One region of the Marinobacter sp. CP1 genome, then DNA from elsewhere that is predicted to be linked to it. Evidence: predicted binding sites of a transcription regulator. Region 1 holds the regulator's gene; each other region holds the start of a gene.
What was found. The regulator FliA, encoded in region 1, starts transcription of late flagellar genes. The targets are predictions, from matches to a motif close to CTAAAGTTTNNNNNNNNNNNGCCGNTAA.
Positions count from the first base shown of each region.

Region 1 (7,321 bases):
GCCGGGGCATTCTCGCGAGCAGGCATCGCCGGTGCGGCAGCGCCTTTGGCCTCCGGCTTCTCGGCCGGCTTCGACTTTTCGGGTTTTGACGCGTTTGCTTTCGCTGAAGCTGGTTCTTTTGAAGATGCAGGCTGTTTCGGCGCTGAGGGCTGTTTTGGAGCTGCAGGCTCTTTCGAGGCTGAAGGCTCTCCGCCCGCGGTCGGGCTTCCGCCCTTGCCGTGAAGATCGTCCAGCAGTTTCTCGAATTCGTCGTCGGTGATCAGGTCATCGCCGCCAGCAGATCCGGCCTTGGCAGCCGGCTTTTCTTCTTTACCAGAAGCCTCTTCCTCGCCAGCTGGCGCACCGGCAAACTGACCTTTTCCGTGCAGTTGGTCCAGTAGCGCTTCGAATTCGTCGTCGGTTATTTCGTCGTCTCCAGAACTTTCCTGGTCACCGCCGGCCGATCCGGCGCTCGAAGCCGAGGAAACCTCCGCTGATTTCTCGTCCTGCAGTGCGTCCAGAAGCTGTTCGAACTCGTCGTCGGTGATGTCGCCACCGTCTTCTGCCGGTTCGCTCTCTTCCTGCTCAGGTTGAGCGGCAGCGGGCGGTGCCCCCTCGCCTTCAGGCTGGGCCAGGGCATCCAGACGGGCAATCAGTTCGTCCGGAGCCGGCGTCAGCTCCTCATGATTGCGGACCTGCTCAAACATGGCATTGACGTAGTCGAGTGCTTCTAGAACCACGTCCATCAGTTCGGAATCCACCTTGCGCTTGTGATTACGCAAGATGTCGAAAACGTTTTCCGCGGAATGGCAGCAGTTCACCAGCGCTTCAAGCTGAAGGAAGCCGGCTCCGCCTTTCACGGTATGGAAACCACGGAAGATGGCGTTGAGCAGATCACTGTCGTCAGGATGTCGCTCAAGATCTACCAACTGCTCTGACAGCTTTTCGAGGATCTCGCCGGCTTCTACCAGGAAGTCCTGCAAAATCTCTTCATCAGCATCAAACGCCATGCGTTACCCTCATTATTCAGAAACCGAGACTGGACAACAGGTCGTCTACGTCGTCCTGCCCCGAAACTACATCTTCACGCTCATCGGCCTTGATCTGGGGCCCGACGCCCTTCTCTGCAGACTCTTCTTTTTCTTCAATCTGGTGCACCGTGCCCGTGAGCTGGTCCACATGACTGGCCATCACCACCAGGCTGAGCATCTGCTCCTCAACCTCTTTCACCAGGGCGGTGACCTTCTGGATGACCTGACCTGTCAGATCCTGATAGTCCTGAGCCAGCAGGATTTCCGACAGGTTGCTGTACATGGTGTCGGCATCGGTTGCCATGCTGACAAAAAAACGATCAATCCGGCCGTACAGCTCGCGAAACTCAGCCGGCTGCATTTCCCGGCGACGCAGGCGCTGCCACTCATCACGCAACGCGGCGGCCTCGTCTCTGAGGGCATTGGCCACCGGCATGGTTTCCTCAACCAGGTCCATGGTCCGGTTGGCTGCTTCACCGGTCATCTGCACAACGTATTCGAGACGATCAGAGGCATCAGTCATCTTTGACAGTGCTTCCTGCTGCTCGGCGTTACGGGGATCAATCTGGAAGTTCCGGATTGCTTCGTGCAGGCTCCGCGTCAGCCGCCCTACCTCACGGTACAGACTCTGATCCCTGACCTCGCTGAGTTCATTGATCAGGGTCATGGCTTTGGCATAATCACCCGCATCAACACTCTCGGCCAGTTCCGCTGCCTGCCGCTGGAGCTTTTCCGTCACCTCCGGTTCAAGGCCCCGATGGTTCTTTTTGCTATCGCTCATGAGAGCCATCCGACCTCTGGTTACTGGATTCTTTCAAAGATTTTCTCAATCTTTTCCTTGAGCACGGCAGCGGTGAACGGCTTGACCACATACCCGTTTACGCCTGCCTGGGCAGCGGCAACGATCTGGTCGCGCTTGGCCTCAGCAGTTACCATCAATACCGGCAGGGTTTTCAGATTCTCGTCCGCCCGAACGGCCTTGAGCAGGTCGAAGCCTGACATGCCAGGCATGTTCCAGTCGGTCACCAGAAAATCGTATTTGCCGCTTTTGAGCATTGGCAGTGCCGTGTTGCCGTCGTCAGCTTCATCGGTGTTGGTGAAGCCAAGATCACGCAGCAGGTTCTTGATGATCCGTCGCATTGTGGAGAAGTCGTCCACAATGAGGATTTTCATGTTTTTGTCCAATGGGACCTCCAGTTAGTAACACCCGGAATTCGTTTGACCTTTGCGTTCAAAGTCTAGCAGGCCGCTGTTTTAACCGCTTATTGTCGGACCTTTGCTTCGGTTGTAAAGCATCGGTTACCAAAAACTACAGACCACCTCGTTGGCGACACAGACTGAACGCGGTCAGTTGTCCGATTCCTGACGCCAATCCGAGAGCCGCCCCCGAAGGCGCAGGGCTGCCTGGCTGTGAATCTGGCTTACCCTGCTCTCACTGACGCCGAGCACCGCGCCAATCTCCTTGAGGTTCAGTTCTTCCTGGTAGTAAAGGCTCAACACCAGCTTTTCCCGCTCCGGCAGGTCTTCAATCGCCTCAGCGAGGCTCCGCCGGAAGGCATCGGAGGACAAACCCTCAAGGGGATTATCCTGCGTCTCTGTCTGTTCTATCGGCAGCTCTCCGGATTCATTGAGCTCGTCGAGGCTAAAAAGTCGACCGCTGTTGGAATCGGAAAGGTAGGAGTGGTATTCGGGCAGCCCCATGCCCAGCTCTTCGGCCACTTCCTGATCGTGGGCTTCGCGGCCAAGTCGATCTTCAACGGCTTTGATGGCCTGGGAAATGCGACGGGCGTTGCGATGAACAGAACGTGGCACCCAGTCACCCTTGCGGATTTCGTCCACCATGGCGCCGCGAATACGGATACCGGCGTAAGTCTCGAAGGTAGCACCTTTGGTGGAGCTGTAACGCTGGGCGGCCTCGAGCAGACCAATCATGCCGGCCTGCATCAGGTCTTCAAGCTGGACGGACGCCGGCAGGCGAGCCATCAGGTGAAGGGCAATTTTCTTGACCAGCGGCGCGTGCTGCTCAATGAGCTGAGCCGGCTTCTGCGCACTTGACTGGTTATAGATTCCGAGGTTTTTCGCCAATGTCATGTATCCGGTTTTTTGTTTGACTGGATCCGATTCAGACTTCGACGAGCCGCTCCACAAAAAATTCCAGATGCCCGCGGGGAGAGGACGGCAACGGCCAGCTATCTACCTTGTCCGCCAGCGCCTTGATGGCCAGTGAAGCTTTCGCCCTGGGATAGGCGTCCAGCACCGCACGCTGCCGCTGAACCGCTTTCTTCACGGCCTCATCGTAGGGGACTATTCCTACGTATTGTAGTGCCACATCGAGGAAGCGCTCGGTGACCCGGGTCAGTTTTTCAAACAGATGCCGGCCTTCCTGCTCATTCCGGACCTGATTGGCAAGAATACGGAAGCGGTTGGTTCCATAATCACGGTTCATCAGCTTGATCAGGGCATAGGCATCGGTGATCGAGGTCGGCTCGTCGCAGACAACCAGCAGCAGCTCCTGCGACGCTCTCAGAAAACTGACCACTGACTCGGAAATACCGGCGGCGGTATCAACGATCAGGACATCGATCTGATCACCCAGTTCGCTGAACGCATTAATCAGCCCGGCATGTTCCATGGGGCTGAGCTGGGTCATTCGTTGGGTACCGGAAGAGGCGGGGACAATCTTGATGCCACCGGGACCATTCACCAGAACGTCCTTCAGATCACAGTCGCCCGCCAGAACATCCTGGAGGTTGCGATTGGCAGTGATGCCCAGCAAGACGTCGATATTGGCGAGCCCCAGATCGGCGTCGAGCAGCACCACTCTCCGGCCTTTCTGCGCCAGGGCGATTCCGAGGTTCACCGACACGTTACTCTTGCCGACACCACCCTTTCCGCCGGAAACTGCAATCACCTGTACCGGATGTGCTCTGCTCATACTGTTTTTGGTCTCTCGCCACGTTTCGCCGGCTTTGTCTCCGACGCCTGCTGTCAATCTGTCCGGTCTCAGGCGTGCTCTTTCAGGCCCTCTGCGACCGCTTGCTGTTGCTGGAGTGTTTTCAGCCGATCCACGGCCAACCGCACCAGCGGAACGGCTTCTGCGTGGTGCAGGTCTTCAGGAATCTTCTGGCCGTCTGTGTAATAGGCTACCGGCAGACCGGTTTCCATCACAAACCCGAGAGACTCGCCCAGCGTCAGGGCCTCGTCGATTTTGGTCATCACACAGCCCGCAAGATTTGCCATCTTATAGCAATGCCACACGGATTTCATGATGCGAGGCTGACTGGTTGCCGAGACCACCAGATGGGTTTTGATATTGTGATGGCTGCGAGCCAGTTCGGCCAGCTGTTCCTGGTAGCCTTTGTCCGCACTGGTCAGTCCGGCGGTATCAATCAGCACCAGATGACGGTCTGACAGTTCGTCCAGAATATCGTCCAGACTGTGACTTTCATCCACGACCCGAACCGGCACATTCAGGATCCGACCGAACACGAATAACTGCTCGTGCGCCGCCACCCGATAGCGATCCGTGGTAACCAGGGCCACGGAATCGGAGCCATGCTTGAGCACGTAACGAGCGGCGAGTTTTCCGATGGTGGTGGTTTTCCCGGACCCTGTCGGACCCACCAACGCATAGGCGCCGCCCTCATCCAGCCACTCCATTCGGGAGGTCCGAACCCCGGTACACAGCATTTTCAGGGACTGCTTCCAACCGTCTTCCAGGCGCCCCGCCTTGTGACGACGGGAAATTGACCCCGCCAGATCACTGCCGAGGCCGAACTCCTGCAAGCGCTCGGCAAGCCTCTGCTGCACGGCGGTGGTCGCAGAAACCTCCGGCTCCTGTTGCGGCCGATGGCCCTGCATCATGTCTTTGAGCGAGCTGATCTCGGCCCGCATCTGCGCCAGCTCATCGGAATAGGCTTCCCTCGGCGCCTGTGGCAGAGGTTCAATATCACCAAAACCACCGCTCACCTCTTCCTGAATGGCAGCGAACGAACCGGCGTAGCTCGCGCCCTGCGATGCCCGCTTTTCCCGTACTTCACGGATGCGGTCCCGGGACCGGCTCAGCTCGTCCTCAAGACGCCTGTGCTGGTCGGCCTGCATCTCGGCCAAGCGGGACCCGTTGGTGGCTTCTTCTGCCTGGTTGCCCAGTCGCTGGCGCGCCATATTCTCGTCATAGTCCAGCGCCGTCACAATTTCGACACCGCCGTCGACCCGACGATTGGAAAGGATCACGGCGTCCGGCCCCATCTGTTCACTGACCTGCTTGAGCGCCTCGGCCATGGTCTGAGCAAAAAACCGTTTTACTTTCATGATGCCTCTTCCTCCACCGGCAACGCCGTGCCGGCGCTGTCCGCTCTGTCATCCGCGCCGTTACTGGCCAACGGACGCCACGATCGTAATCTGTTTGTTATCCGGAATTTCCTGGTACGAGAGCACATGGAGCCGCTCTACCCCGTAGCTGGCGAACTTCGCCAGCACCGGCCTCAGGGGCCCGGACACCAGCAGAATGGCTGGCTTGCCGAGCATCTCCTGACGCTGGACGCTCTCCTGAAGCGAGCGCTGGAGTTTTTCAACCATATTCGGCTCCAGGACCAGGCCAATATCTTCCTGTCCGCCGGATTGTTGACTCTGTTGAACAGACTTCAGCAATAACTGTTCCAGATCCGGATCCAGGGTGATCACCGGTATCTCCGATTCGTTGCCGCAGATACTCTGGACAATCATCCGGCGCAGGGACTGCCGCGCAACGGTGGTCAACAGCTTCGGATCCTGACTCTTCGGATGCACGTTCACGATGGCCTCGGCAATGGACCGCATGTCTCGGATCGGCACTTCTTCCTTCAGGAGGTTCTGCAGCACTTTCAGCAGCAGACTGATGGATACGGTGGTGGGTACCAGTTCCTCGGCCAGCTTCGGAGAAATCTTTTCAAGCTGATCCAGCCATTTCTGGACTTCCTCATGGCCCAGCAGCTCGTGGGCGTGTTTCTGCAGTACCTGGTTAAGGTGGGTCGCGACCACCGTACTGGCATCGACCACGGTATAGCCGAGCGTCTGGGCCTGGTCTTTCTTGTCTGGCTCAATCCAGCTGGCGTCCAGACCGAACGCCGGATCCTTGCCTTCAATGCCTTCTATCTTTCCGAATACCTGACCGGGGTCGATGGCCAGTTCGCGGTCCGGATGGATTTCCGCTTCGGCAATGGTCACGCCCATCAGGGTGATGCGGTAGACATTGGGCATCAGATCGAGGTTGTCTCGAATGTGGACCGAGGGCATCAGGAAGCCGAGATCCTGGGACAGCTTTTTACGAACGCCCTTGATACGACTGAGCAACTGGCCACCCTGTGACTTGTCCACCAGCGGGATCAACCGGTAACCCACTTCCAGACCGACAATATCGACAGTGGACACATCGTCCCAACCCAGCTCCTTGGTCTCTCCGGGGGCCGGTAGTTGACGCCCCTGATCGCCGCCAGCATCACCGCCTGGAGGCAGATCACGACCCGCCGGCCGTGGAGCCGCCCCGCCCGCGCCCCTAGCCGGGAATGCGCCATCTTCTTCGACGGTCTGTCTCTGGTGCTTCCAGATATACCAGGCAGCGCCGGCGGCCAGTGCACCCAGACCCAGGAAGGCCACGTGGGGCATTCCGGGAATCAGACCGAGAATGATCAGGATAGCGGCGGCAATGGACAGCGCCTTGGGCGCACTGAACATTTGCTGGAGGATCTGGCCGCCCATGTCCTGGCTGGAGGTAACCCGCGTTACCATGATTGCAGCAGACGTGGACAGCAGCAGCGAGGGAATCTGTGCCACCAGGCCGTCGCCAATGGTCAGCAGCGCATATCGCTCCATGGCCAGCCCGAAATCCAGGCCGTGCTGCAGCATACCAATGGCAATACCGCCAATGATGTTGATCGCAAGAATCAGCAGGCCGGCAATGGCGTCGCCCTTCACAAACTTGGACGCACCGTCCATGGAGCCGTAGAAATCCGCTTCCTGGGCGATTTCGGCACGTCGATGCTTGGCCTCATCCTGATTGATCAGGCCGGCGTTCAGGTCCGCATCAATCGCCATCTGCTTGCCTGGCATGGCATCCAGCGTGAAACGGGCGCTCACCTCGGAGACCCGGCCGGCACCCTTGGTCACGACCAGGAAGTTGATGATCATCAGGATCGCAAACACCACCAGACCCACGGCGTAATTGCCGCCGATCAGAACGGCGCCGAAGGATTCGATCACTTTACCGGCGGCATCGCCGCCTTCGTGGCCGTTCAGCAGAACAATCCGGGTGGACGCCACGTTCAGGGCGAGAC
Region 1 covers NZ_CP011929.1:354,115-361,435, forward strand. Annotated here, with positions in the region: partial or broken gene ACP86_RS01635 (chemotaxis protein CheW) at 1-989, opposite strand, end outside; gene ACP86_RS01640 (protein phosphatase CheZ) at 1,006-1,791, opposite strand; gene cheY (chemotaxis response regulator CheY) at 1,812-2,195, opposite strand; gene ACP86_RS01650 (RNA polymerase sigma factor FliA) at 2,358-3,101, opposite strand; gene ACP86_RS01655 (MinD/ParA family protein) at 3,133-3,945, opposite strand; gene flhF (flagellar biosynthesis protein FlhF) at 4,014-5,321, opposite strand; gene flhA (flagellar biosynthesis protein FlhA) at 5,382-7,321, opposite strand, start outside.

Region 2 (7,321 bases), 2.1 Mb from region 1:
GGTAGTAGCCGCGTACCAGTATTGCGATAAGGGCAGCGACAAAAACCACTTCCAGCAGGCTTGCCTGGCTTTCCGGTGGCGCAAGCAGCAAACCGAAGAAGGTTTTCTGTAGCCAGTACAGTGCCCAGAAGGCAGCACCAATAACCAGGCCACGGGCAACGGTGAGAACGCCGCCGCCGGCTGACAGGAACTCTGAGAGCAGAATCGTCAGGGCGATGCCTGGCACAATCCATGAAAACATGTGCGCCGTGCCGGCCTCATTGGACAGGAAAACAGTCGGCAGCATGAACAGGCCCGCCAGGGCGGCAGCGGCCAGCCACTGTTTTGGCCCGGGCTCATTGACGGCAACCAGGCGTTTTTTCATCGACAACTCAACGGTATTGCCGGCGTTCAGGAAGGTGTGTGCCTTGTAAGCGGAATGCGCAACCAGATGCAGGAGCGCCAGCTCGTACAGCCCCAGAGCGCACTCAACCAGCATCCAGCCCATCTGGGAGCAGGTTGACCAGGCCAGCCTTACCTTGATGGAAATACGGGTCATCATAACAAGGCTGGCAAACACCGCCGTGGGGCCTGCCACGGCCAGCAAAAGCCACTGGGCTGCGCTTACTTCTGAAATAAGCGGTGCCATCAGAATCATCAGGAAACCGCCAAGGTTTACAACGCCGGCGTGAAGCAGGGCGGAAACCGGCGTGGGTGATTCCACCACCTGAATCAGCCAACCGTGGAAAGGCATCTGTGCGCATTTGAGCAAAGCAGCCACAGCCATCAAAACCGCAGCGATCTGGGCGCCGGCGGGCACCTCTGTTGCACCGGATACCTGGACCAGAATCCGATCAATAAAGGGCGTGTCGTACTGGACATAAAGCAGGAGGAACGCCAGTGCCAGGCAGAGCTCCGCAATTCGGGCAAAAATGAACTTTTTGTGCGCCGCCAGGGCGGCGCGCGGGCGATCAGGAAAGAACATCAGCAACTGGTGCAGGCTTACGCTGATGGCAATCCAGCTGACGAGGAACACCAGCAAATGATTGGTGATGGCGATCATGGCCACGCTGGCGAGGATCACCTGAAGCCAGATCATAAATCGGCGCTGGCCGGGATCCCCCGCAAGATACCTCTCCGAGAAGCGTCCCAGCACCATTCCCAGCAAAGTGATAAGCAGCAACATGATTGAGGCCAGAGGCGCGTGACTGAACCAGACGCCATCGACCGGCCACCACCAACTTCCGATTGCGGCGGCCAAAGCCGATACAAAGGCAAGCTTGAAGGTCAATGACCGTGCGAGAAGGTTGCTCTGGTTGGTTGCCAATCCGGTCGCGACTGCTCCGGCACCGAAAAGCAGCGGTACCAGCAGTGAGAACAAGGATTCGATCGCCTGAACATCGAACATGCGAGGGCCTCGGAATCAGGAGTATTTAATACGCGTAGTATCCGAGGCTTTTGCTGTGAACAAAAATATATATATCCGATCGATTCGTTCGTTATTTAAGAATGATTGCCGGGTATGGAAACTGGGTCAGGTCCTGTAAGAGTCCAATTGAGACTTCAGTTTTTCCGCTAGTTGCTTCAACGTTTCTGCCGCCTCATTGGTTGATGCGGCGTTCTCCTGGCTGCTACCAGCCATTTGCCGAATGTGCTCAAGGCGCTGGTTGATGTCCTCAGAAACCTGGCTCTGCTGCTCGGCGGCGCTTGCCATTTCAATGTTGGTGTCCCGAATGGTTCGAACGCCCTCGCGCAGTGCCTCGATCGCGTTGCCGGTTTCGCGGATCATGTCGTTGGTTTCAGTTGCTAGCTGACTGCCCACCTCAATAACGTCGGTAACACCGGCAACGCCTTCCTGCAGGTGATTGATCTGGTCCTGGATCTCTTTGATGGACTCCTGGGTCCGACGGGCCAGGTTTCTGACTTCGTCTGACACCACCGCAAAACCTCTGCCGTGTTCTCCGGCTCGCGCTGCCTCAATCGCTGCATTAAGCGCCAGGAGATTAGTCTGTTCCGAAATGTTTTCTATGACGGAAAGAATATTGCCGATGTTATCCGATGCAGCTCTCAGCGAAGCACTGGTTTGCACTGAGCTCTGGTTGTTGTCGAGCTGGCTCTGTATTTTCGCCGTGGTTTTGGCAATGAGCGATTGGCCACTTTCGGCCAGACCATCCGCCTCTTTGGCAATGTTTTCAGCCCTGGAGGCGCTTTCGGCAACAGTTTGAGCGGTTGCTGTCATCTCATTCATGGCGGTTGCAACCTGCTCGGTCTCCTCGGTTTGTTGCGAGACGACGGTGGCGGAGTCTGATGCTATGCCCCTTAGACTCGACGAGGCCTCAAGCAGGCTTTCCGAGGATCTTTTGGTTTCTGAAATTGTAGTTTGTAACCGGTCTAGCAAGCGATCGAAGCCTTGGGCCATGACGTCCAATTCGCTCTTGCCGGTTGCATTGAACCTCACCGTCAGGTCGCCTTCGCCGCTGGCAATGTCGTTGATGGCATCGATCATTTTTTGGAGAGGTCGAGCCACAACCAGTTGTGCCAGGGCACTCAGGCAGCCGATCAGCACCAGTCCGCCGATCAGAATTGCCATGACCGTCTTGATGGTCTGATTGCGAACCATGGCTGCCACTTCGTCTTCCGAGTAGCCGGTGATAATCTGGTACCCCCAGGCATCGAACGCAGTACGTGCAAGGTTCCAGTCTTCCGGCTCAGATTCCAGCAGGTTTTGCAGTGGATCGGACTCAATGGAGCTGGAGTGCATGCGCAGTCGATTCTTGTCGTCCACCAGGGCGAGAAATCCTCTTTCCAGCAGGCTGGATGAGGTGATGGCCGCTTCAAGTTCTTCAAGGTCCGCTGAATAGCCCACATACCAGATGCCGATAATCTGGTTTGAGGCGTTACGGATAGGGCTGTAAGCGGTGAGGTAGGGATTGCCGAGAATATCGACCTGTCCGAAGTAGGCTTCGCCCCGGCTAATGGCCTGCCCGGCCGCGCCCGCCATATTCAGTTTGGTGCCGATGGCACGGGATCCATCGTCTTTCTTTACGTTTGTGGAAACCCTGACAAAGTCCTGTCCATCCCTGACGAATAGAGTGGCTGTGCCGTCCATGATCCCGGTTATGCCATCCACCAGGTCAAAGTTGTTGTTGATCATGGTGTCGCCGAGAAACAGTGCCGGAACGGGTTTGCCTGCGACCGGTTCGGTTCCCTGGATCCTGGCGGCTCCGAGTTGCTGGCCGCGTTCAATGAGCAGATTCAGCGAATTCTTCACCCGTTTTGACATGAGCTCGTCGGTGATGGAGAGCATTCCGGTGATCTCCTCGACAAGATCACTCTGCCTTTCAGCGACATCTGCCGTGATCGTTTTCTGCGTGTTTAAAGCGATCACAACGCTTGCGAGTATTGCGATGACCAGCAGAACAGCGGCAATCGAGACGATGAACAGTTGTCTGATAGACATGCTGATTCCCCAGAATCTATAAGCTTTACGGACTATTGGAGCACGCAAATTACTGCGATCTTTTTTTATATCGGCCGGGATCGATGCTTCCTTAATCATTATTGCGTCATTCGTGAATCATTCCAGAGATTACGACGCATATGTGCTGCCAAAAGAGCGGAAATGTCGCTCGGCAGGCACAGGCCTGGCTGCGGATTTGTAAAACCTTCTTGCAATCACCATATTTCTGCGTCCACGAAATGATCCACCGATGGGGCTCGAGCCTATCGTTCAATGGCCATTGCTGGACGACCCGTGCAAGAAGTGAAAACCGGAAAAGACCGAGGCAAAGAATTGGATTGTGAAAAAAAAGGCGCCTTCCTGGCTAGAAGGAAAAAGCATTCGACCCTGACCGCTGGGGTTTATTACCCGAAACCCGAAGCCATTGCGGCCGACTACTGGGGTGTCTTTGTTGATAATACGCCCTACATACTATTGGTGCCTGACGAAGATCGCAGTGCTCGCGAAAAGGCCGAGCGGCTGGCTGAATCAGCTAACTTCCGAACGTTGCTTGAAGCAACCCTGACAGCCTGTGAGCGGATTGAGGCGAAACCTGTTGATGGCCGCGCTGTGGATTGGGCCGAAAAGCTCACCGTGATCAGCGCCAGTCGCTCCGGAGACGTTGAGACGGGAACAAGAGAAATCGGCGAGATCAGGGCAATCCTGATGCCCGGTTGTCATCAGGCCGTGGCAGACACCCTGTGCATCGACGATACGCTGGCGACTGTGATCGATTCGAAATTTCCGCGAGTTTCGAATTTTGACGATCTTCCAGAACTTTCGGATCGAGACGTGAAAATGTCGCTGGGTAACCTGGAAGCCCGCAAGCATCCACGAGGTGGTCACTAGGGGCAGGTGCTCGCCGGGATTTCCGGAGTTTCCTGGAGGGGAATTGCGCAATCTTCCGGCAATGCGTCGGTCAGCTGCATCAGCAGATCTGTTGTGTGGCTCATCTGCTCGCTGAGTTGACTGTAATCAGTGCTCTGCTGATTCTCTGACTGCTGAGCGGCAAGCTGGTACTGCTTTTCGAGGATCAGGTCCTGCAGGAATCTTATTTGCCGGGCAGTCAGAATTACCGGTCGACTGTTGTCGCTCATTGTTTGGCCTTTTAGTCTGTATTAAATAGAAATGAGGGTAGGCTTACGGTGGTTTGCTTGCTATGGATCTGACGTTCCCGTGTTACATCAATGATCACGCTATTCCAGCATATGTCTCCGTTTTCACGCTGTTTGGGAGTGCCGGTACCACTCAGTCATTTCACAACACCGGATGCTGACTTGATCCGCCACTCGTGCCTCCAGAAGGTCATGGTTTCCGCAGCACCAGGAATCGACCGGGCCAGTCCCTCGACATTTTCAGGCATCATCATTTCCCACAGTGGGTCTGAACTCATCGGAATTCCAATTATTAGGAGTCCTAATTTAAGATAGGGGGTTGGCGCCTGATTTTCCAAGAGGGCGTGGTGAAGTGTAGGAAAAGATTGACGATTTCGATGCCGTTTTATGCCAGGGAAATGCGGTAACGAGTGACGCCAGCTTCTTCTTCTCTGGTCCATTCAATCCGGTGGCCGGTGATATCACAGAGGGCCTGAAGGTCCTTTCGGCCGGTGGGGTCATCTGCCAGGAAATCGACCAGTGTTCCGCCGGGCAGGTCTTTGGTCCGTTTTTTGAAGCGCAGGATGGGGAGAGGACATACCAGACCGACGGCGTCGATCTGGTATACCTCGGACTGATCAGTCAAGGCGAACGCTCTCTGCGCTGGTTTGTTCCGCCGACGACCAGCCAAATTGGTTCAGCACCATTGGTGCAGCCGTGGCAATGAGCAGGGCCGCGATAAAAGCCGAAATCATTACCTTCACGACGAACCTCCTTTGCCTTGTTTGGCTTCAACCTCAGCGACCCACAGGTCGTGGTGTTGACGAGCCCATTCGAGATCAACCTGGCCGTTACCCATAGCGTCGAAGGCACCTTCCATGCCGACCGAGCCGATGTAGATGTGGGCAATGATGGCCAGCATCATCACGAACGCCACGATAGAGTGCCAGATGTTGGCATACTGCATCTCTTCGTGCGGCGTCAGCACTGTCGGCAAATCCGTTCCCAAAACAGTGTTCACGACGCCAAACGTCTTGGCAAACATTGGAATTTCAAACGGAAACAACAATGACAGGCCCGACAACGAGACTGAAAAACCCAGCAACATCACGGTCCAGAAAACAATTTTCTGACCGGCGTTGAACTTCCTCGCTGACGGATGGGCGTTGGTGAAGATGCCGCCGCCCACTTTGAGCCACTGCCAATCGAGCTTGTTGGGGATGTTGTGCGCCACCCACATGAAGAAGGTCATCACCAGCCCCAACATAAAGGCCCACGCAATGTTGTTGTGAAGCCATTTGGAGCCGGCAGCCAGAGTGGCAAAGGCCTCGGGCCCCATAACTGGCATGAGGAAACTGCGACCCATCAAGGTGATTAACCCCGTTATAGCTAATGCGACAAACGAGCCCGCCAACAGCCAGTGACCAAATCGTTCGATGGCTTTGAATCGTTCAACCGTGGTGCCCGCAGGGCCGCCTTTGATTTTGATTCTTCCGCGCACAAAATAGAACACTGCCAGTAGCGCAATGATAGCCAGGATTGCACTGCCACCGTAAGTGATGACCGGCCCCTCTCGTAACTTGTACCAGGGTATGCCTCCGTCCTGGATCAGGACGTCAGCGGCAGGCCCCCGGGCCTGGGTACTGGGGTCAATCTTGTTGTATCGAATGGCACGATAGATGTCGGAATCCGAGCGCCCTCCCAGGGTGCCGAGTCGACCACTGATCGGTGCCGCATTGGCAGGATTACCCAGGTTTTCCGAGCGAAAAGACTCGTCAATTTCCAACTGTTTTTGACGAGCCAGGATGTCTTCCAGGGTTTGAGCACCCCCGGTAGACGTGCGATCAACCGCGGGGGCCTCTTGCGCCCAGACAGGATTAAACACCAGTGTCGCCAGTGCAAGGACGACAGCACCTAACAACTTACGCTTCATGCGAGCACCCCAAAAGAATCAAGAAGAAGAGTTCGTTGCCGCCATGAGTTTTGCGGGGCCCGGGGGGCCCCGAAACTCATGGCGGGCTTAAGGGACCTTCTTCCCATAGGCCGTGCCCCATCCCCAGGCGCCGGAACCGAAACCACGGCTCACCACACGCTGGCGATAGATGTCTGCCACCTCGCTGCCATCACCGGCCAGCAGCGCTTTGGTCGAGCACATTTCGGCACAGATTGGCAGCTTGCCCTCGGCAATGCGGTTGCGGCCGTACTTGGTGAACTCAGCTGTTGAATTGTCTTCTTCAGGGCCGCCTGCACAGAACGTGCATTTGTCCATCTTGCCCCGGCTGCCAAAGTTGCCCGCCTGGGGGAACTGAGGCGCACCGAAGGGGCAGGCATAAAAACAATACCCACAACCAATACACAGATCCTTGGAGTGCAACACGATACCGTCTTCGGTCTGGTAGAAGACATCCACAGGGCAAACGGCCATACAAGGCGCGTCTGAACAGTGCATGCAAGCTACCGAGATCGAGCGTTCGCCAGGCTTACCATCTCCGATGGTCACCACGCGCCGGCGGTTGATACCCCAGGGGACTTCATTCTCATTCTTACAGGCCGTTACGCAAGCATTACATTCGATGCAGCGTTCGGCATCGACCAGGAATTTTGCGCGTGCTTTTCCCTCAAGTGCCATGATTTACACCTCTTGTTATGCCGGCATAATCGAACACAGGGTGGCTTTGGTCTCTTGCATCTGCGTGACCGAGTCATACCCGTATGTTTGAACCGTGTTGGTGGATTCGCCCAGAACGAT
Region 2 covers NZ_CP011929.1:2,409,578-2,416,898, forward strand. Annotated here, with positions in the region: gene ACP86_RS11125 (NADH-quinone oxidoreductase subunit L) at 1-1,387, opposite strand, end outside; gene ACP86_RS11130 (methyl-accepting chemotaxis protein) at 1,514-3,439, opposite strand; gene ACP86_RS11135 (hypothetical protein) at 3,713-4,327, shown strand; gene ACP86_RS11140 (hypothetical protein) at 4,324-4,575, opposite strand; gene ACP86_RS22865 (hypothetical protein) at 4,731-4,871, opposite strand; gene ACP86_RS11145 (sulfurtransferase TusA family protein) at 4,979-5,218, opposite strand; gene ACP86_RS23465 (hypothetical protein) at 5,211-5,336, opposite strand; gene ACP86_RS11150 (formate dehydrogenase subunit gamma) at 5,333-6,505, opposite strand; gene fdh3B (formate dehydrogenase FDH3 subunit beta) at 6,593-7,201, opposite strand; gene ACP86_RS11160 (formate dehydrogenase subunit alpha) at 7,217-7,321, opposite strand, start outside.
Region 2: the regulator FliA is predicted to act here: its motif matches at 3,507-3,534, upstream of ACP86_RS11130 (methyl-accepting chemotaxis protein).

Region 3 (7,321 bases), 1.3 Mb from region 1:
CTGGTTCGGGAGCTGGAGGTGATCGATCGCCTGCTTAGCGGGGAGTGATCAGTCCAGTCTCATTGACAGGTCGACAGCCTTCAAATCCTTGGTCAGCGCGCCAATCGAGATGAAGTCCACGCCGGTTTCGGCGATCGGCACCAGGGTGTCGGCATTGATTCCCCCGGATGCCTCCAGCTTTGCTTTGCCACCCGTGGTAGCGACCGCGGTCCGCATGTCTTCAAGTGAGAACTCATCCAGCATGATGATGTCTGCACCCGCTTTAAGGGCCTGTTCCAGCTCGTCAAGGTTCTCGGTTTCCACCTCCACCGGTTTGCCCGGTGCAATCCGGTGGGCGGCTTCAATAGCTTGGGCAATGGAGCCGCAGGCGGCAATGTGATTTTCCTTGATCAGGAAGGCATCCCACAGCCCGATCCGGTGATTGAAGCAGCCGCCACAGGTTACAGCGTATTTCTGGGCCAGGCGCAGACCGGGCAGGGTTTTACGGGTATCCAGCAGTCGAACACCGGTGTGTGCAACCCGGGCGGCATAGCCCGCGCAGGCGGTCGCAACGCCAGACAGGGACTGGAGCCAGTTCAGAGCCGCGCGTTCGGAGCTCAGCAGGCTTCGTGCCGAACCCTGCATGGTAAACAACACCTGATCCGGTGACACGGTCTCTCCATCGGCCACCTGCCAGTTCAGCTCAACGGCCGGATCCACCTGTCGGAAAACCTCGTCCACCCACTCCCTGCCCGCGACGATGGCGGTTTCCCGCGTAATTACCCGCCCTGTTGCCTGTTTGTCGGCGGGTATCAGTCTGGCCGTGATGTCGCCATCGCCGATGTCCTCCCGCAGACTCTGGGCAACGTTTTCAATTCTGGCCTGGCGGAGGAGTTCAGGGGCAATCATAGGGCAAAAAGTCCGGTGCAGTGGGTTGTCGGCGTTTCAGGCTGCCAATTCTAAAGCGCCGCTGGTGAATCGCCAAACTCTTGGGGCAGGGCTGCTAAACTGTGATGCACGTCAGGTCTACACAAAAGGTGACAAATTCTGACACAACCTGACGTGGGCAGCTCGTATCATGTGAAGTGGAGAAATAAACAGGCAATTGTGTAATACAAGGCGGAGCAGCGAGATGGTGCACGATAACAAGGTTGTCAGCTTTTCAGGCCAGAAACCGCCCGCCCGGTTTTCTTTGCCTGCGTCCCTTGTGCGCCTGCGTGACGCATCGGGTCAGTCCCTCAAGTCCGTTCTTGCCAGTTTTTTCGATCGTGCCGATGATGCCCTGTTTGAACTCGCCGACAGAGCCGGCTCCAACCTCGACCAGACCGCCTACTTTGATGCCATGCGGGAGCTCAGGCTTCGTCGCAAGGCCATGGTGGTCTCGATCCTCCAGTATGTCAGCCAGGCTTTCAATGAAATCGGCAGGTTCCAGCCCCAGCATAGTGCCAGGTCCCTGGATGAAGTTGACGAGGACTCTCTCAGCCTCGTTGACCATTCCCAGCTTGAGCAGCAGGTGGCAGTCGACAATCTCATAAATAAACTCCGGAACCGTTATACCGAACAGATCCGTCTGCTTACCGTCCGGGTCGGGCATCTGGTGCCGGGCATCGAGCTGAAAGACGCACAAATGCCGCTGAGCCCGGAAATCATCTGTGGCGGTGTTGCCGAGGCCTGTGCAGACCTCGACATTGATATCCGGGCCAAGCTGGTGGTTCTGAAGCTGTTTGATCGCCTGCTTGCCGATACCCTCGGTGATTTCTACAAAGAAGCCAATCGCACCTTGATCAGTGAAGGCGTAATGCCTGACATGAAACGACCGCCCACCGGCAAGGTGCCCTCCCGCTCCGGTCAGCGTGGGTCAGGAGAGAGTTCAGTGCCGACCAGTGCCAGCGGCCGGGCGGATTCTGCCAGCCAGGGTCAGGGTATGTCTCAGTCACAGGCTACTTTCTCGGAGCTCAGCGCGCTGTTGCATCGCGGTGAGTCCAATGCTGTCACTGGCGGATCCCCGGTCGGCGAAAGCTACATTGATACCGACAGGCTCATGGCCCGTTTGACTGAAGCGCAGTCGAGCAGCAGGCAATGGGGTGAAGGTACCGTTGTACCTCTGAACGAGCAGCTTCAACCCATCCTGCGTTCCGGCGATGGCAATAGCCTGAGCGTTGGGCAGGTCGACAGTGACGTGATCAATCTGGTTTCCATGCTGTTCGACTTTATTCTGGAAGATCGCCAACTGCATCCGGTGATGAAAGCATTGATCGGGCGCCTGCAGATTCCGGTGCTGAAAGTGGCGCTTAGTGACAAGAACTTTTTCAACCGGGGCGGTCACCCGGTTCGAAAACTGCTTAACGAGCTGGCACTTTCGGCCATTGGCTGGACCGAGAAGAAGGCCGGGCAAAGAGACCCGCTTCGGGACAAAATCGAATCGGTGGTAGATCGGGTTCTGACAGAGTTCACTACCAACGTCTCTCTGTTTGAGGAGTTGTTGAAAGATTTCAGCCACTTCATGGATCTCGATCGCCGACGTCGTGAGCTCGTCGAGCAACGTCTTCGGGATGCTGAAGAAGGGCGGGCTCGACAGGAGCGGGCGTCCCAGGCGGCGGAAGGCCTGGTTAAGGAGCTGACAGAGCAGCGGGACGTACCCGAACCGGTTGCCGGCCTCCTGAGCGAAGCCTGGACCCGGTACCTGCAATGGGTTGTCCTCCGGGAGGGCGAGGAAAGCGACCGGTGGCAGCACGCCCGGAACCTGACCGAGCAGTTGGTCTGGAGTGTGGATCCGCGCCCGGTCACTGATACCACCAGGTCAGATCTGCTGAGGGCAATACCGGCCATTGTGGACGACCTTCGCAAGGCACTGCAGGATATTTCCTGGGACCCGTTTGCCACCGATGCGGCCATTCGCGACCTTGAACTTGCCCATGTGGACGTTTTCCAGCGATTGGTGACGGCTCCGTCCAGGCCGGAATCACCTTCGGAACCAGAGGATCTGCTCGTTCCGGAACCCGCTGCTGAGCAGCCCGTCGAGCCCCCTGAGCCGGCAGCCGAAGACGCTGTCAAAGCAACGCCCGCGCCGGCCGAGCCTGAAGTGCCTGTTTCTGTGGTCAGCGAGGCTGCCTCCCAGGCGGACGCTGAAACGCAGACTGCTTCAGTATCTCCAGAGTGGCTGTCAAAGGCCGAAAGCCTGCGTGTGGGTTCCTGGATTGAACTTACCCGCGACGAAACCCGGGTGCGCTGTAAGCTTGCGGCCTTTATCAAGGCTACTGGCAAATATATCTTTGTGAATCGCAGTGGCGCGAAGGTGGCAGAGTATCTGCGTCAGGAACTGGCCGCCGACATGGAATCCGGGAAAATCAGCATGCTGGATGATGGTCTGATCTTCGACCGGGCACTGGAGTCGATCATCGACAACCTGCGCAGCAGCCGCAAGGACTGATTCGTAGCAACCGTGGCAACTTTGTGATTCAATCAGAGGCTGTAATGCTCTGAAACTTTTGGAATTACTTTGCCCGATTCAGACGTTTTTTCCGAACGCCCTACCGCCTCCGGTATCGATGGAAATTCGCTTCGCGAAACCGGGCGGATTTCCTTCGCCCGCTGGACCCCTTCGCCGAATTTCGGGCCTCGTCCGGATGGAGCGGGCATCTCTCTTCTGGTCGTCCACAATATCAGCCTGCCTCCGGGCCAGTTTGGTGGCCGCGAAATAGAAGACTTCTTCTGCAACCAACTCGACCATTCTGCGCACCCCTACTTCAAGACTATCGAGGGCGTCCAGGTGTCTGCGCACCTGCTGATTCGCCGCGATGGCGCGCTGGTGCAGTTTGTCAGCCTGCTTGATCGGGCCTGGCATGCCGGCCGATCGTGTTTTGAAGGGCAGGAGGAATGCAATGATTTTTCCATCGGGATTGAGCTGGAAGGGACCGACGACACCCCTTACACCACCGAGCAATATCGCATGCTGGCGAAAGTGGCGGACCTGATTATGACGGCCTGGCCGGATATCACGGCCAATCGGATTACCGGGCACTGCGACATTGCGCCCGGCAGGAAGAGCGATCCCGGCCCGGCTTTTGACTGGCGGTATTTCCGGTCAGCCCTGGAAATAGTCCGAGGATCGGGGAGGAACGTCTGAATGGTATTTGTTGTGTTTCTTCTGGCCTACATGGTACGTAGGCGTCTGGATTCCCTGGACATGCTGTCTGGCGATGAGGTCTGGCGCCGTTGGTTCCGCTACGGCAGCCGGGTCAGGGCGGGCCATGAATCGGGGATAGCAACCGGGCTGGCACTGGTCCTGTTGCCGGCCCTGATACTGGGGCTTGCGGAATACCTGCTGGTGTCTTCTGGCTGGAGAATGGCGGCTTACCCGCTGGAGTTCCTGGTGCTGGTCGTCCTTATGGGAACGCCGGGCTGGCGACAGGTACTGCGGGCCTATGCGGAGGCGTGGCATCGGGGAGACATGCAGTCGGCCTGGCATCATGTGAAAGACCTTCTTCCGGCCGATGAACGGGGAGCCGCAGTGTCTCCCGAGGCCATGCACCTCTCCCTGTCCAAGGCACTGATGGTTTCGGTGTTCCAGCGCTTTTTTCTGGTGGCTTTCTGGTATGTGGTTGGCGGTATCGGTCTCGCGGTCCTGGCGCGTGGGCTGGTAGCGCTCGCCGAGCAATGGCCGCAGGCGCCGGCCAGGCCCAGGTTTGCAAAAATGTCCGACCTTGCCGGCTGGATTCCTGCCAGGCTTTTGTCGTTAACGTTCGGAATTGCCGGAGATCTGGCCGGCTGGCTGCGTGAAACTCGCCAGACTCTGACCGGAATCTCCAAAAAAGCGGGCGAGGTACTCATGATTTCGGCCAACGGGTCGTTAACCGGGTATGCACTGGATCCAGCGAGGTTTTCCCGGATTCACCCGGATGAGTGGACAGCGTTTGGGGGAAGGAGTCTGCGAGCGGTAAGGGATCTGCTGAACAGAAGCATGCTGGTATGGATATGCATACTCGCCCTGCTGGTTATTTCCGGCGTCGTTTAGCCCGGATTTTATAAAACATTGCAGTTTAACAACAAATAAAGCTTAAGTTTTTAAGACTTTAGGCGACAATAGAAGAAAAGAATTAACGTTCAGTGGTTATTTGCCAGCACGAGGGTCCCTGTGAAGCAACTCATTAATCCTGCCATTGCCCTGATGAACCGGCTGCCGATGGTCTACAAGTTCAGTCTCATCAGCATTCTGTTCCTTTTACCAATTGGCGGGCTGTCCTGGCTTGCCATTTCCGAGCTGAATCGCTCGGTTCAGACCATGACCCGGGGTGTCGAGGGGCTGGAGCAACTCCAGCAAGTGGATCGGCTGGTGGATGCGGCGATGGATTATCGAGACTATCGCTCACCGGCGATCATCAAGGATGAGAGTGCCATTACCGCAGTTTCCGAAGAAGCGGCCACTGAGATTGACAGCCTGCTGGCGGCTCTGACCGCAGAAGAGCGCTCGTTTGATACGACTGGCTCCTGGGCCGATCAGGTTGAAGGCCTTCGCCAGGAGTGGGAAGCATTGCGGGCCGATGACAATTACCAGGGCAGCTTCGATCCTCAGTTCAAGTATTATCAGGAATTCGTCCAGAAGGCACAGGCGCTGCTTTCGGCCACCATTGAAATCTCTGGTTTGGGGCAGGGGGCCTCAAGAGAAAACCAGTTGATTCTGGGCCTGGTCCAGGACTCTCTCCCGGCTGCACGCACCGTGATCGGTCGGGCAAAATCCTACGGAATCTTCGCACTGGTCGAGGGGCAGGTAGGTTACGCCCTGAGCGAAACCCTGAACGAAATCTATGACCAGTTGACCAATCGCACCTCCTTGCTTTCACCGGCTTTGGCTCTTGCTTCTGAAGCATCGCCGGCCCTCGCCAATCAGGCAGGCAACGCCATTCAACGGGTTGACGAGAGTTTGATGGTGGTTCGGGATCATCTGGATCTGAACGTGATAACGCCCATGCGTCTGGAAATGCCCTGGACCGAATACGACGATCTGATGTCCGGGCAGTTGGCCCACTACGACGACGTCAAGACGGCTGCCTTCAGCGTGGTCGACTCGAACCTGCGCGCACGGCTCGAGAGTGAGATCAACCAGCGTCGCCTGATTGTGGTTGCCCTGATCGCCGTGCTGCTTGTGGTTGTCTATCTCTACATCGGCTTCTTCATGTCCGTACGTACCGCCATCAACCGCTTCAGCGAAGCCGCACGGAACGTTGCCGCCGGCGACATGACCACGCACATCAGTTTGCGCAACCGCGATGAGCTGGGCGAGTTGACGACGGAATTCAATAACATGACCGACCGGATTGCCGAGCTGATCCGCTCTGTCAGCCGGACGACGGCGGACGTAGACCAGCAGGCCACCCGGGTCAATGACACCGCTGCGGCCAATAGCGAAGCGGTTGCGCGTCAGATGGAAGAAAGCGGCCAGATCAATGAAGCCATGAACCAGATGGTTGAGGCGGTTCATGAAGTCACCGAAAGCGCGCACCGGGTTGCGGACAGCGCGAGCAATGCCGAACAGGACACAGAAACCGGCCGGGGCGTGGTGGCCGACACGGTTGAAACCATCAACAAGCTGGCGGGTGAAATCTCAGGCGCGGTGGAAGTGATCAACCGGGTCAGCAAGGACAGTGACAACATCAGTCAGGTGCTGGTCGAGATCAAGGCCATCGCCGAGCAGACCAACCTGCTCGCCCTGAACGCCGCGATCGAGGCGGCCCGGGCCGGGGAGCAGGGGCGTGGTTTCGCGGTGGTTGCCGATGAGGTTCGCTCGCTGTCACAGCGCACGCACAAATCGACGGAAGAAATCGAAGGCATGATTTCCCGGCTCCAGAGCGGCGTCAAAGACGCGGTGTCGGCCATGACCAACAGCCGGGACGTGACCGAGGCAACGGTGCAGAAGTCCGGAGAGGTGACAGAGGCCCTGGATAGAATCGCCAAGGGCATCTCCGTGATCGTGGATATGAGTCACCAGATCGCCCAGGCCGCCGAAGAGCAGTCTGCCGTCGCGAAAAACGTGAACTCGAACGTTGAGCAGATTGGCGAGCTGGGCCAGAAAACCGCCGCCAATGCTGAAGAAACCCTGGGTTCTTCCAGAGAAATGTCGCAACTGACAGCGTCGCTTCAGCGTCTGGTGGAAGCCTTCAAGGTCTGATCGGTGCGACCTTTGCGCGCGATCAGGCGCATAAAAAATCCGGCCCTTAGAGGCCGGATTTTTTTTGTTCCCAGAGAATCTCTTCGCCACCCTCGCGCCGGGCCAGTACGCGGGCGATGACAAACAACAGATCCGATAGACGGTTCAGGTAGTGTCGGGAAGCGGTGTTGATAGAGT
Region 3 covers NZ_CP011929.1:3,811,431-3,818,751, forward strand. Annotated here, with positions in the region: gene ACP86_RS17535 (YqcC family protein) at 1-48, shown strand, start outside; gene nadC (carboxylating nicotinate-nucleotide diphosphorylase) at 49-888, opposite strand; gene ACP86_RS17545 (DUF1631 domain-containing protein) at 1,112-3,409, shown strand; gene ampD (1,6-anhydro-N-acetylmuramyl-L-alanine amidase AmpD) at 3,524-4,105, shown strand; gene ACP86_RS17555 (hypothetical protein) at 4,106-4,993, shown strand; gene ACP86_RS17560 (methyl-accepting chemotaxis protein) at 5,114-7,144, shown strand; gene ACP86_RS17565 (cob(I)yrinic acid a,c-diamide adenosyltransferase) at 7,191-7,321, opposite strand, start outside.
Region 3: the regulator FliA is predicted to act here: its motif matches at 5,035-5,062, upstream of ACP86_RS17560 (methyl-accepting chemotaxis protein).

Region 4 (7,321 bases), 1.4 Mb from region 1:
CGTTCAGGCTGCGTGCCGGGACCATCAGGCCAATGGTGTTGGGGCCCAGAACCCGGATTCCGGTCTCCCGGGCCGCTTCACGAACGGAATACATCAGGGGCTGGCCGGTTTTACTGTGAGTACGTGACATGCCACCGGTCATAACGATCGCGGTGCGCACCCCGGCCTCCCCCAGCCGCTTGATGGTCTTGGCCACGGTATCCGGCGGCGTACAGATGATTGCCAGGTCCGGGGAAAATTCCATTTTCGAGACTTTCTTGACGCAGGGCACCCCGTGCACGTTGTCGTAATCGTTCTGGTTAACCACCAGTAACCGGCCGGGATAACCGCCCCCCATCAGGTTCCGCAACACCATACCGCCAAGGTTGTCTGCCCGCTCCGACGCACCGATCACCGCAATGGACGCGGGATTAAACAGGCTCTCCAGATACCGGGTGCTCAAGCTGACTCTCCTTTGTATGCGGCCGGCAGACCGTTGGGAAATAAATGTAATAAAACAGGTTACTTATGAGTGTAACTCTTATCTTAGGCCTTGATACCCCGATGTGAAATGACTATCGCCGTTATAAGACCAAAGAAACACGGCATCGTGCAGTTTTCCCTGATAAGCTTGAAGAAAATATAAGCATATCGAAGGCAGTCCGAGACGTATGACCACGGCATTCTTTTCCCACGATGACTTCATGAAACACAACATGGGGCCGGAACATCCGGAAAGCCCTGAGCGGCTGGCGGCCATCATCAGCTACCTTGCTGATACTGGCCTGGACCAGAAGCTGGACTGGGTGCGGCCGGAAGAAATCACCCGTGATCAGCTTCTGATGGTGCATCCGGAAAAATATCTCCATCAACTGGACCTGATGCAACCGACCCGCGGCCGCGTGTTTACCGACCCGGACACGGCCATGATGCCCGACACCCTTCGAGCCGCTCGTCTGGCAGCTGGTGCCAATATCCAGGCCGTGGATATGGTCATGAGCAGCCAGGTTACTAACGCGTTTGTGTGTGCCCGGCCGCCCGGGCACCATGCCGAGCGGGCGAAATCCATGGGGTTCTGTTTTTACAACAACGTTGCCCTGGCCGCCATGCGCGCCCTCACCTTTCATCATTTGGAGCGGGTCGCGATCATCGATTTTGACGTGCACCAGGGCAATGGCACCGTAGACATTGTCAGTGGCGACGAGCGTATCCTGATGTGCTCAAGCTTCCAGCATCCCTTCTATCCGCACTCCCACGTGCACCGGCAGGCCGACAACATCGTGAATATTCCGATTGAGGCAAACTGTTCGTCTGAAGAGTACCGGAAGCAGGTGGAGGCGGGATGGCTGAAGCGCCTGAATGAATTCAAACCGCAGTTGATCCTGATTTCGGCGGGTTTTGATGCCCACCGGCTGGATCCGATGGCAGAACTGAATCTGGATACGGAAGATTATCGCTGGCTAACAGAAATGATTGTGAGTGTCGCCAGTGAGCACAGCAATGACCGGATCATTTCAACCCTGGAGGGCGGGTACCATCTGCGGGCCCTGGCGGAAAGCGTCAATGCCCACCTGGAAGTACTGGATTCGGTTTACTGACGCCAATCAGCCCCTGGGTTCGCCGCCATAACCGTTAGCCTGCTGCAGTTCCGGGCGGTCACCGGCCCGTTGCAGGCGGATATTGGTGCGCCGGTTATCGGCGGGCCGGTTGGATACCGGGTACTGGTCGCCGTGAGCCCGAACGGTAATCATGTTTTCATCAATACCGCTCGCCTTGAGGTAGTCGGCCACCACATTGGCGCGATCTTCGGAAAGCGCACGGTTGTCGATCCGGCTTCCAATACTGTCACTATGACCATCCACGAAAATCCGCTCAACCGTGGAATCTGCGTTCACATAGGCCACGATGTTATCCAGTAGTTGCCTGTCGGCATCGGATAATTGCGTGCTGCCGCTGGCAAAGGGCACCCTCGAGCGCTGGATCTGATCAAAGTTTACCGGCAGTAGATTGGACGTACAGCGCTGATAACGCTGGTACTCGCCGGCGAAGTTAATGTTGGAGACCTGAACCCGCACCGGGCGGCCATCAAACCACGATTCCCTGGTTACCGTCGGGCGCATCCCGTCCAGAAGTCCATGGGCGACCACGAACGCCTGACGGGTATCCAGCGAGACCTGACGGCGATCATCCGAGACATTGACCGTTCCCAGGGGCTTCGGCGCCACACCCGGACGCCAGGCCGGTGCCTCGACCACAAGGCTGCCGCGCCCTGGTCGCATCAATGCGGAATCAGACTCCAGGAAAAAGCTGAGACTTTCACCGGCGCGATGATTGAACACCGCCCGACCGTAGCCGGGAACTTCGTGCACCAGCCGGCATTCAAATACCGACTCGGCGAGATACCACTGGCTGTTCTCGATTCCGGCGCCATAGCTGGCAGCCTGCGCGGTTGCCGGCAGAAGCACCACGGGCAACGTGGCAACCAGCAGAGTATTCAGGAGTTGTCCGGGGCGAAATCCCATAGAGCTAGCCATCAGTGTCCGGAGTTAGCAGAGTCAGACTGTTTAACGGCCTGAGCCGGAAGTTCTTTAGCCACCAACCGGAAAACAATCACCCGCGCCTTCTGGTATAATTCGCCAAATTTTTTCGGCTCCCAGAGAACCGGGCACAAGCTCGCCCCGCCAAAGGTATTTCGGACAAACGCCATGACAGACAAGCTCACGCTCACACGCCCCGACGACTGGCACCTTCACGTACGGGACGGCGACATTCTCAACGACGTGGTACCGGCTACGGCCGCCTGCTTCGCTCGCGCCATCATCATGCCTAACCTGGTACCGCCAGTTACCACCGCAGCCGATGCCACAGCCTACCGGGAACGCATTCTGGCGGCTGCCAATGGCACCGAGTTCGAGCCGTTGATGACGCTGTATCTGACCGAGAGCATGACGGCGCAGACCATCCGGGATGCCAGGGCTGCCGGCGTTGTGGCTGCCAAGCTTTACCCCGCCGGAGCAACGACCAATTCCGACTCCGGCGTGAAGGATATCCGCAACATCTACCCGGTTCTGGAAGCCATGGCCAATTGTGGCATGCTGCTGCTGGTACACGGCGAGGTAACCGATGCCGATATCGACATTTTTGACCGGGAAAAGGTATTTCTGGAGCGTGTCCTGGCACCCACTCTCGAGGCTTTCCCGAACCTGAAGGTTGTACTGGAACATATCACCACGGCCGATTCCGCAGAATTTGTCCGGCAGCACGCCGGTGACAACCTCGGTGCGACTCTGACGCCCCAGCACCTGATGTACAACCGCAACCACATGCTGGTAGGCGGCATTCGACCGCATCTCTATTGCCTGCCAATCCTGAAGCGTAACCGCCATCAACAGGCGCTCAGGGACGCGGTGGCCAGCGGCGACAAACGCTTTTTCCTGGGCACGGATTCCGCCCCCCATTCAAAGGATCGCAAAGAGGCAGCCTGCGGTTGCGCTGGCTGTTACTCGGCCTACGGCGCAATCGGTCTGTATGCGGACATTTTCGAAGAGCTTGGCATCCTGGATAAACTTGAAGCATTCGCCAGTTTCAACGGGCCGGATTTCTATGGCCTACCGCGGAATACCGATACCATCACCCTGATTCGTGACCCCTGGACCATGCCGGCAGAGCTGCCGCTGGCTGACGGAACCATCGTGCCCCTCAAGGCTGGTGAAACCGTTCACTGGAAACTGGCGTAAACCTGACTTATTCCTTCTCACACACGGCCAAGACCGGAGCTTGAGTGACTGACGAAAACAAACCACCGCATCCCATGTCCCGCCGCTTTCGCGGGTTTCTGCCTGTTGTAGTCGACGTGGAAACCGCTGGCTTCAATCCCGAGCGGGACGCCCTGCTGGAAGTGGCGGCAGTGATACTGACCATGGACGACGATGGCTGGGTGCGGCGCGCTGAAACCCACGTTCAGCAGATCGATCCTTTCGAAGGCGCGAATCTGGAGCAGTCCGCGCTTGATTTCACGGGTATTGATCCGTGGAATCCGGAGCGAGAAGCGGTACCCGAGCGGGAAGGACTCAGCGAGATCTTCAGCCCCATTCGCAAGGCGGTGAAGAACCACGATTGCAAGCGAGCCGTCCTGGTGGGCCACAATGCCACCTTTGACCATAACTTCATCTTTGCAGCCGCGCTGCGGGCCGACATCCGTCGTAACCCGTTCCATCCTTTCTCAACCTTCGATACCGCCACGCTGGCCGGCCTGGCCTATGGCCACACGGTTCTGGCCCAGGCCTGCAAACTCGCGGGCATTCCGTTCAGCAACAAGGAAGCCCATTCCGCCGCCTATGACGCGGAAAAAACCGCAGACCTGTTCTGTGGCATTGTGAATCGCTGGAAAGAACTGGGCGGCTTTCCGCCTCCGGTGATCCCCGAAGAGACCGAATAACCGCCATAAAAAAACCCGCCGCAGCGGGTTTTTTTCTGTGTGCCAGGCCTAAGTGTTGAAGGCACGCCTCATACTCAGCTGACTTTAAAGCGGGACAGAGAATCCCTGAGCTGATGAGACAACTCCGCCAAGTCACCACTGGCTTCGGAGATCTGGACCATGGCCTGTTTGGTCTCCAAGGACTTTTCAGCAATTGTGGATACGTTGCGCGTTACTTCTTCGGCCGTGGCTGATTGCTCTTCGGAAGCCGTAGCAATCTGCTCCGCCATACCGGACATCCGGGCAACCTCTTCCACTGCCTCGCGAAGCTGCAACACTACGGTTCCTGCCCGCTCAGAAATACCTCTGGCCTGGGTGCTGCAGCGGGTAACCACCTTTGAAGCACGCTCCGAAGAATTAACCAGAGTTTCGATGGAACTACTGATCTCCTCGGTCGCCTTCTGGCTGTTCTGGGCCAGGCTGCGCACCTCATCCGCGACCACCGCGAAGCCCCTGCCCTGTTCACCGGCCCGGGCCGCTTCAATAGCGGCATTCAAAGCCAGCAAGTTAGTCTGGTCGGCGATGGACTTTATCGAATCCAGAACCCTGGTGATGGATTCCATATTCTTTCGCAAGTCCTCTATGCCGGCTTCTGCTTCCTCCAGTTCCCTGGCCATAGCACGGGTGTCCTCAGCGGAGGATTCCACCTCGGTGGCGCTGCGGCTGACCGCCTCATCAGTGCGCCGGGCGGCGGCTGCCGATTCCGAGGTATTCTGGGACACCTCGCTGATGGCAGAGGACATTTCTTCAATGGCCGACGCCACCTGCTCAGTCTGCTCTGCCTGCTGATTCACACTGTCCAGAGTCTGCGAGGTGGTACCGGACAACTGTTCAGATGCACTGGCCTGGCGCTGGGACGCTTCTTCAACCTTGAAGATCACTTCTTTCAGGTCTGACACCATCTTGAGCATGGAGCCGTATACGCCCGTGGCCTTGTCACTGTCGGACGAATCAATGACCAGGTTACCTGCAGCTACCTGTTCCGCCAGTGCCTGCAATTCGGACGGGTCTTTGCCGAGGGGTTTCATGATCCGCACTGCGGTCCAGACCGCGACGGCCGCCACGGCCAAGAGCACAATAGCAATGGCTATCGCCGCCAGCGTCCACATTTCACGCACCGGCGCCAGGGCCTCGTCTTCGCTGATCTCCGCCACCAGCGCCCAGTTCAGCCCGCCTACGGTAACTGGCCTGTGGGCGGAAAACACTGGCTCGCCACGGTAGGACGTAACCACGCCTTCACCGGAATTTCCGGCCAGGGCCTCATCCACCGATGTCGAACTAATGCGTCCATTCTCCGGGTCGGCAAAGGAAGCGACAACACTGCGGTTTTCCGGATCCAGGTAGGAGTCTGACCGCATCAGGTTATCCGGCCCCACCAGATAGGCATCCCCGGTTTCGCCCATGCCATCTCGTTCCATCATGATGTTGTTCAGGCTGTCGATGGGGAACTGGAAGGCCAGCACGGCCAGCCGCTCATCTTTTTCGGAATATATGGGGGTTGCCACAAATCCGGCGGGCGCACCGTAGGACGGTACATACCGAGTAAAATCAACAAAAGTCGGCGCAGTATCCTGTCCGTCAGACATCGCCTGACGATAAGCTGCCGCCAGGCCAGAATCCGCGTAGGGACCGTCTTTCAGGGAGGTAGCAAAATCCACCTCTTTGGCTACGGAATAGATAACATGGCCTGTATCGGCATCAATCAGATAAATATCGTAGTAGCCGAACGCCTCCTGAAACTCCTTGAACGAGGTGTGCCACTGTTTGTGAAGAGTGTTATAAAACTGCGCGATATGGACGTCAGCCGATACCAATTCGTCTTTCTGCCCCACAGGATTCGGGTTGTCCACGATGTAACCCATCTGCAGAGCCAGGCTGTTTTTGCTGAGGGATGCAACGAAGTCCGAGGCTGAACGTCCGTTAGCACCACCATTTTGCTGCAAGGGTGGCAAAAAATTCTGCTGATAATAAGCCTCGACGTTTTCTCGTAAGGTCGACTGCTCCTCTTGTACCAGTTTTTCATAATTCTGGAATGCCAAACCAAACCCCTGGGCCGCCGTTCGGGTCCCGCGATTATTGGCCATGGCTTTCAGCTGCCGGGCAATAGTGCTGAGATAATCTTCAACACTATGCTGCTTATTGGTAGCCGCAATAGAGAGTTGTTGCAACGCCTGTTCCGTCAGGCTCTGTCGGGCAATTTCGGCGTTAAAAAACGAGATGGCAATGACGGGAAGCAGGCCAACCAGCAGCAAAGTCAGCAAAAGACGTTTCTTGAGAGTCATCAATAGCCCTTCTTTTATATTGTTCTTATGTTAACCATCGGCTATCGGCTGGTTTTCTTTAGCCCAGAACACTTTATAAAAGAGGCGAATCTCGTTTAACCCATTAATATGGGAGGGGAAATAACTCCCCCTCCCACTCGATTCGGGGGCAACTGCGTTACCAGTAGATGCCCCGCATGATGGCGGCGAAAGCCACCTGCTCGCTGGACACCTTCGGCTTCTCCCCGGAACGGCTACCAGCGGCGGCCGGTGAATCCGGGAACATCCGGTAACCGGTGTTCATGACGATCTCGGCCATCTTGGGCGCCAGGGCATGAAGCACTTGGGCAGAGATACCCAAACGGGTAGCGATTCGCTTCGGCCGGTAGACGATGGCATCAGCAACCATGGTTGCAGCCTCGTCCGGCGTTAGCGTGGGGACAGAATCGTAGATCTTTGTTGGCGCAATCATCGGCGTTTTCACCAGAGGCATGTTAATGGTGGTGAACGTGACATTGCGATCCGACCATTCCGAAGCGGCGCAGCGGCTGAAGGCATCCAGCGCGGATTTGGAAGCCACGTAAGCCGAGAACCTGGGAGCGTT
Region 4 covers NZ_CP011929.1:3,708,920-3,716,240, reverse strand. Annotated here, with positions in the region: gene ACP86_RS17095 (GNAT family N-acetyltransferase) at 1-442, opposite strand, end outside; gene ACP86_RS17090 (histone deacetylase family protein) at 651-1,577, shown strand; gene ACP86_RS17085 (flagellar protein MotY) at 1,584-2,501, opposite strand; gene pyrC (dihydroorotase) at 2,685-3,716, shown strand; gene rnt (ribonuclease T) at 3,761-4,417, shown strand; gene ACP86_RS17070 (methyl-accepting chemotaxis protein) at 4,492-6,738, opposite strand; gene ACP86_RS17065 (SDR family oxidoreductase) at 6,896-7,321, opposite strand, start outside.
Region 4: the regulator FliA is predicted to act here: its motif matches at 2,544-2,571, upstream of ACP86_RS17085 (flagellar protein MotY).